DNA from 2 places in the Lysinibacillus sp. G1-3 genome. Region 1 is predicted to be linked to the other one. Evidence: a T-box and tRNA genes for the amino acid it is inferred to sense, from the RefSeq annotation. Region 1 holds a T-box; the other holds one or more tRNA genes.

What was found. The T-box of region 1 lies ahead of ileS (isoleucine--tRNA ligase). A T-box ahead of a tRNA ligase gene usually reads a tRNA of that ligase, here a tRNA-Ile.
Region 2: it has a tRNA-Ile gene. The T-box ahead of ileS (isoleucine--tRNA ligase) is inferred to sense a tRNA for this amino acid. The anticodon was not compared.

Annotation. Positions count from the first base shown of each region.
Region 1 is NZ_JBWHYQ010000020.1:53,274-56,747, forward strand. It holds gene ACVYAD_RS19955 (hypothetical protein) at 1-141, shown strand, start outside; gene ACVYAD_RS19960 (DUF2785 domain-containing protein) at 172-1,017, shown strand; T-box leader at 1,099-1,338, shown strand; gene ileS (isoleucine--tRNA ligase) at 1,398-3,474, shown strand, end outside.
Region 2 is NZ_JBWHYQ010000018.1:119,749-123,222, forward strand. It holds gene ACVYAD_RS19185 (CynX/NimT family MFS transporter) at 1-539, shown strand, start outside; gene ACVYAD_RS19190 (nitric oxide synthase oxygenase) at 619-1,665, opposite strand; tRNA gene ACVYAD_RS19195 (tRNA-Glu) at 2,072-2,143, opposite strand; tRNA gene ACVYAD_RS19200 (tRNA-Asn) at 2,145-2,221, opposite strand; tRNA gene ACVYAD_RS19205 (tRNA-Ile) at 2,226-2,302, opposite strand; tRNA gene ACVYAD_RS19210 (tRNA-Gly) at 2,310-2,383, opposite strand; tRNA gene ACVYAD_RS19215 (tRNA-Phe) at 2,387-2,462, opposite strand; tRNA gene ACVYAD_RS19220 (tRNA-Ser) at 2,473-2,565, opposite strand; tRNA gene ACVYAD_RS19225 (tRNA-Ala) at 2,578-2,653, opposite strand; tRNA gene ACVYAD_RS19230 (tRNA-Pro) at 2,667-2,743, opposite strand; tRNA gene ACVYAD_RS19235 (tRNA-Arg) at 2,762-2,838, opposite strand; tRNA gene ACVYAD_RS19240 (tRNA-Lys) at 2,854-2,926, opposite strand; tRNA gene ACVYAD_RS19245 (tRNA-Gln) at 2,942-3,016, opposite strand; tRNA gene ACVYAD_RS19250 (tRNA-His) at 3,027-3,102, opposite strand; tRNA gene ACVYAD_RS19255 (tRNA-Trp) at 3,150-3,223, opposite strand; tRNA gene ACVYAD_RS19260 (tRNA-Tyr) at 3,229-3,312, opposite strand; tRNA gene ACVYAD_RS19265 (tRNA-Thr) at 3,322-3,394, opposite strand; tRNA gene ACVYAD_RS19270 (tRNA-Asp) at 3,407-3,474, opposite strand, start outside.

The DNA.
Region 1 (3,474 bases):
CGTGCGGCAACCTTCCCTTGGAAAAGCAAGGTGATTGTTGTAATGGACAACGACCAGAAGGAGTTTACTTACGTACGGTTTAATAAGGGATGGAAGCTTGACGGCATTTATCAAGAAAGTAGTTATGATTATTCAGAATAAAAAAACGTGAAAAGGAGAGCAACAGTGCGAATGTTAAAAAATGAAACCTTATTAAAGGAAAGCGACTTAAAAGAAATTCTCAGAGAATTAAATAGTGGAGGTAGAAGCTGGCAGCAAGAGGACCAAACGCAACTCATACAATCAATGATGATACATATCGGCTCATTAGATAGTGAACTACGAGATAACTTAATATATGGATCGTTTTATGAATTGATCCGTGAAAAAGACTTACTAGAGCATTCTCTTTTAACGGAGCTTTTAGAGGAATGTTTGAATAATTTATTATATAAGGGTATTGAAGAAGGCGAATCAGATTTAGTTTTTACCCGTACATTTACGTCGCTATTGATTGCGCTAATATTATTTAGAGATAACGCAGACGATTTTTTATCCCAACAGAACATCGCGGATTGTAAAGATAAAGTACTAGCTTATTTAGCAGCAGAAAAGGATGTAAGGGGCTACGTGCCGGTGAAAGGGTGGGCTCATAGTGTTGCCCATATGGCTGATGCCATCGATGAATTGGTGAAAAATCCAAAATTAGATAAAGCTACTTATATTGAAATTGTTAACGCCTTATGGAACGCCATTTTGCAAGAAAATTATGCTTTCATTCATAATGAAGATGAACGAATTTTAGTCCCTATTTTCACAATGCTTGAGCAAGGTTTAGATGAACATGAGATCGTTAAATTACTGCAACAATTACCTATTACTTTAAAAGTAAAAAAAGAACAGCTCGATGTACAGCATCACAGAATTTTAGTTTTTAACTGTAAATCCTTTGTGAAAAGCTTTTATATTAAAACAAATGGGAAGCCTAAGTTCGCAGCTCTTCAGAAACGCATTGAAACATGTCTCGATGAATTATAGGAAAATTACTACCAATAGTAGTACTTTGAAATTATTGACAGAAGAAAAATAGTCTGTTACGATGAGTGACAATAAAAGCATACAAATTCGTTGATGAGAAAGAGTAGTGTTTCATTTTGTTCTACAGAGAGCCGACATATTGGTGGAAGTCGGTGTACAGGTGATACATGAAGATCCTCTCTGAGAAGATTAGCTGAACATAGTAAGCTGATCCGGGTGTCTACCGTTAAAAAGAACACGTATGATTGTACGTTGCTGAGTGCTATTGAACGTTTCTTCAATAGAATTAGGGTGGTATTCGCGGTTAACCCCGTCCCTTACTTGGGACGGGGTTTTTTGTATGCCTTTTATACAAAATAAATTGTATAGGAGGAACTAATATGCAAGCAGAACAAAAGAAGGAAACTACAGTTGAACGAGAGATAAGGATCCGAGCATTGTGGGAGCAAGAAAGCACGTTTGCAGCATCCATGACAAATCGTGTTGGACAGCAGCCTTTTGTTTTTTATGAAGGACCGCCAACAGCAAATGGATTACCACACGTAGGTCACGCGTTTGGTAGAACGATTAAAGATGTAGTAGCTCGTTATAAAACGATGCAAGGCTATTTAGTTGAACGTAAAGCTGGTTGGGATACACATGGTTTGCCTGTAGAGTTAGGCGTGGAAAAAAAACTAGGCATCTCTGGCAAGCAAGAAATTGAGAAATATGGTGTTGAACAATTTATTCAAGAGTGTAAGGGGAGTGTCTTTACTTATGAGAAGAAGTGGCGCTCCTTTACAGAGCAGCTTGGCTATTGGATTGATATGGATGACCCTTATTTAACCCTAAGTAATGATTACATTGAGTCCGTTTGGAATATTTTAAGCCATGTGCATAAGGAAAAACTTTTATACAGGGGGCATCGTGTTTCGCCATATTGCCCTAGCTGTCAAACATCATTAAGCTCTCATGAGGTTGCGCAAGGCTATAAGGATGTCAAAGATTTATCTGTAACGGCAATGTTTAAGCTAAAGGACAAAGATGAGTATTTTCTTGGCTGGACAACGACACCATGGACATTACCTGCTAATGTAGCCTTGGCGATGAATCCTAAGCTCGTGTATGTTCGAGTGAAGCGGCACGATAAAGTATATATTTTGGCAAAATCATTAGTGGAAAAGGTTTTTACTGAGCCAGTTGAAATATTAAGTGAGCATAATGGGCACGAATTTGAAGGTGTATCGTACAGTCCTCCTTTTTCATACGTAACCGTTGATAAAGGTCATGTCGTAGTGCTGGCCGATTATGTTACGGAGCATAGTGGAACTGGAATTGTTCATATCGCACCTGCATATGGGGAGGACGATTATAAAACGGTTCAGCAAAATGGGCTATCATTTATCAATGTTGTTGATTTGAAAGGCTGTTATACAGAAGATGTTCCAGAGCTTGTCGGTAAATTTGTGAAAGATTGTGATGTTGACATTATTAAAATGCTCGCTAAAGATGAGCTATTGTTCGATAAGGAAAAATATGAGCATAGCTATCCGCATTGCTGGCGCTGTGATTCACCTTTGCTTTACTACGCAACTGACAGTTGGTTTATCAACATGTCTACATTGAAAGATAAGCTTTTACAAAATAATGAACAAGTAACTTGGTATCCCGATCATATTAAACACGGTAGATTTGGCAACTTTTTAGAAAACTTAGTGGACTGGAATATTAGCCGAAATCGCTATTGGGGAACGCCACTCAATATCTGGGTTTGTAAGGATTGTGGTCATGAAGAGGCGCCAAATAGTATTGCTGCCTTAAAAGTGTTATCGAAGAGCACTTTACAAGACATAGAGCTTCATAAGCCTTATATTGATGAGGTTGTTTGTACTTGTCCAACATGTAATGGCGACATGGAACGCACACCTGAAGTGATTGATGTATGGTTTGATAGTGGTTCGATGCCATCTGCTCAGCATCATTATCCTTTTGGAAACCTCGATACGTTTAACAATCAATTTCCTGCAGATGTTGTCATTGAAGGTATCGATCAAACGCGTGGCTTTTTCTATAGTTTATTAGCCGTATCGACTTTATTTACAGGTAAAGCACCTTATAAAAATGTACTTTCTTTAGGGCATGTTTTAGATGAGCATGGACAGAAGATGTCGAAAAGTAAAGGCAATGCATTAGAGCCTGTTGAACTAATTCAGCAGTACGGAGCAGACGCATTAAGATGGGCGTTTTTAGTTGACAGTTCTCCTTGGAATCCTAAACGCTTTTCAAAGAAAATTGTGATGGATGCAAAATCAAAACTAATCGATACACTAGATAATACGTTCAAATTTTATCAGCTGTATGCAGAAATAGATGGCTTCCAATACGATGTCAATAATACAGGTACTCGTACAAAACTAGATCATTGGATACTATCTCGATTACATCATACGATTCAGCTAGTGACAAAATCTATGGACG
Region 2 (3,474 bases), on a different contig from region 1:
TAGCGGGAGCTATGGGATTTCAGTCGTTATTATTCTATACAACCGCTGCTTGGATTCCTGAAATATATATAGCACAAGGATTAGCTGCAGATCGTGCAGGATGGATGTTTTCCATCATGCAATTTTCACAAGTCCCAATGGCCTTAGCTGTGCCTATTATTGCTAGTAAAATGACATCTCAACGACCTCTCGTATTCATGTTTACGGCATTTTACTTAATTGGCTTTATCGGACTAGTAATGGAATGGACGAACCTCGCTATACTTTGGATGGTACTACTAGGCTTAGCCGGAGGAGCTTCATTCTCATTAGCGATGATGTTCTTTACATTACGTACCCGTACCGCTTTTGAGGCAGCTGATTTATCAGGTTTTGCACAATCATTAGGATATTTATTAGCCGCAATCGGTCCAATTTTATTTGGTTATTTACATGATATATTTGGTGGCTGGGATATCACTGGTTGGTTATTTGTTGTCGTAGCATTCATACTCTTCTTATGTTCATTTAGAGCTTCTAAAAATGAATATGTAAATTAAAAAAGGTAGCTCATAATCTTATTTCAGCAAGTGTTTGGACACTCGCTGAAATAAAGTTAACGTGAGCTGCCTTTCTCTATTAATAAGGTGGTTTCTGATAAAAATAGTTCGGTGTATTGTAAACATTAACATAAGGCTTGTGATAAATATGGGTTGTAGCTGGTGAAAGAGGTGGAATCAACCATGTCCAATTGCCTGTAACTTCGCGATTTGCTGCTGCTTCTGCTTCCTCAAACAATTTAAATTGTTGTGCAGCTGTATGATGATCTACAATGCTCACACCATCTTCTTTAAAAGAATGTAGAACGGCCATATTCAGCTCAACTAATGCTCGGTCACGCCATAGAGAAGCCTGTTTAGTTGTATCAAGGTTAAAAATTTCTGCTATAGCGGGTAGCATATTATAGCGATCATGATCTGCTAAATTACGTGCCCCAATTTCTGTACCCATATACCAACCATTGAATGGAGCTGCCTCAAAGTCGATACCTGCCATTTGGAAGCGCATGCTCGAAATAATCGGCACTGCATACCATTTTAATCCTAGCTTTTCTACTTGAGAAGATTCTGGGTGGCGAATCGGTACCTCTAGTACATATTCGTCAGGGATTATAAACACTTGTGGCTCTCTATCATCCACCTGTACGACAAGCGGAAGCACATCAAATGCTGTTCTCTCACCCTGCCAGCCAAGTGATTCACATACTTTTGTAAACGCAACGGAATGCAGATCACCAACGATTCCAGATTCCGTTTCATAGCCAGCATAGCGAATTAGCTGATGATTCCATATACGAACTCGCCCTGGTGCAAAAATCGTTATTGTCGGGCGAATTTTCCCATCATTTGTTGCGTATTGAATATGTTTAAGCAAAGCGTTGAAGATATCCTCTTCATGTGAAAGATCACGGGCATCAACAACATGCAGCGATTGCCAAAACAATCGACCAATACATTTATTACTATTACGCCACGCCACTCGTGCACCAAAGATTAGTTCTTCCGTTGTCGGTATATATTGTCCAGTTGTTTTAATATACTGTAATTTATTTTCTAGCCATGTTTTTGACTCGTCTTGCTCTACTTGATAAAGTTCTAAAAATCGTTGTACTTCATGTAAATTCATATCGAACTCCTCCATCTACCCTCATATTAGAGGAATGGAACTATTATCACCACGAAAAAATCTGCAAAAAAACATACATATTTTATATATGAAATACTTTGTTCAATATTTCTTATCATTTTTTGGGACTAGGGAAAAGATAGACACATTCGCTTCAAGTGCTATTATGAGAATTTCAGGGGATTATAAAGGACAAAGCCTTTTTGTATGTAGAAATTGGTTATACAAGAGATATCTTCAGTTGCAAAACCGATTTTTTTTATCATGATTAAGCCCTTCGCAATACTTAGGAATAGACGTTATAACACGGCTATTCGAAATAAAACTTCCTAACACAAAGGGTGATCCTTTTTAGCTTTTAATTGGCATAAAAAAAGCATGTTACACGAATGTGCAACATGCTTGATGACCCCTACGGGATTCGAACCCGTGTTACCGCCGTGAAAGGGCGGTGTCTTAACCACTTGACCAAGGGGCCGTGGCTCCGAAGGCAGGACTCGAACCTGCGACAACCTGATTAACAGTCAGGTGCTACTACCAACTGAGCTACTTCGGAATAATGGTGGGCCTAAATGGACTCGAACCATCGACCTCACGCTTATCAGGCGTGCGCTCTAACCAGCTGAGCTATAGGCCCATTATTTTGGAGCGGGTGATGAGAATCGAACTCACGACATCAGCTTGGAAGGCTGAGGTTTTACCATTAAACTACACCCGCAGATGGTGGGTCAGGACGGAATCGAACCGCCGACACTTAGAGCTTCAATCTAATGCTCTACCAACTGAGCTACTGACCCGAAAAAAATATGGAGGAGGTAGAGGGATTCGAACCCCCGCGCGGTGTTACCCGCCTGTCGGTTTTCAAGACCGATCCCTTCAGCCAGACTTGGGTATACCTCCGTAATATATAAATGGTGGAGCCTAGCGGGATCGAACCGCTGACCTCCTGCGTGCAAGGCAGGCGCTCTCCCAGCTGAGCTAAGGCCCCTTGTTAGGAAAGATGGTCGGAATGACAGGATTCGAACCTACGACCCCTTGGTCCCAAACCAAGTGCTCTACCAAGCTGAGCTACATTCCGATACTATTAGGCTTTATTTGGCGCGCCCGACAGGAGTCGAACCCATAACCTTCTGATCCGTAGTCAGACGCTCTATCCAATTGAGCTACGGGCGCATTTATAAAAACTGATGAGCCATGAAGGACTCGAACCTTCGACCCTCTGATTAAAAGTCAGATGCTCTACCAACTGAGCTAATGGCTCCTATTAAAAAATGAATGGCTGGGGTACTAGGATTCGAACCTAGGCATGACGGAATCAAAATCCGTTGCCTTACCGCTTGGCTATACCCCAATTATTAAAATGGGGCGACTGATGGGAATCGAACCCACGAATGCCGGAACCACAATCCGGTGCGTTAACCACTTCGCCACAATCGCCACTATATATAATCACAGCAGTGTTTGATAACGAGTACCTAGAAACCTGGCAGGGGCAGTAGGAATCGAACCCACACCAAAGGTTTTGGAGACCTCTATTCTACCGTTGAACTATGCCCCTAAAAATGGTGGAGGGGGACGGATTCGAACCGCCGAACCCTAAGGAGCGGATTTACAGTCCGCCGCGTTTAGCCTCTTCGCTACCCCTCCGAGGGATGATGCCGGCGATAGGAGTCGAACCCACGACCTACTGATTACAAGTCAGTTGCTCTACCAACTGAGCTACACCGGCAAAAAAAAAAAATGGCGGTCCCGACCGGGATCGAACCGGCGATCTCCTGCGTGACAGGCAGGCATGTTAACCGCTACACC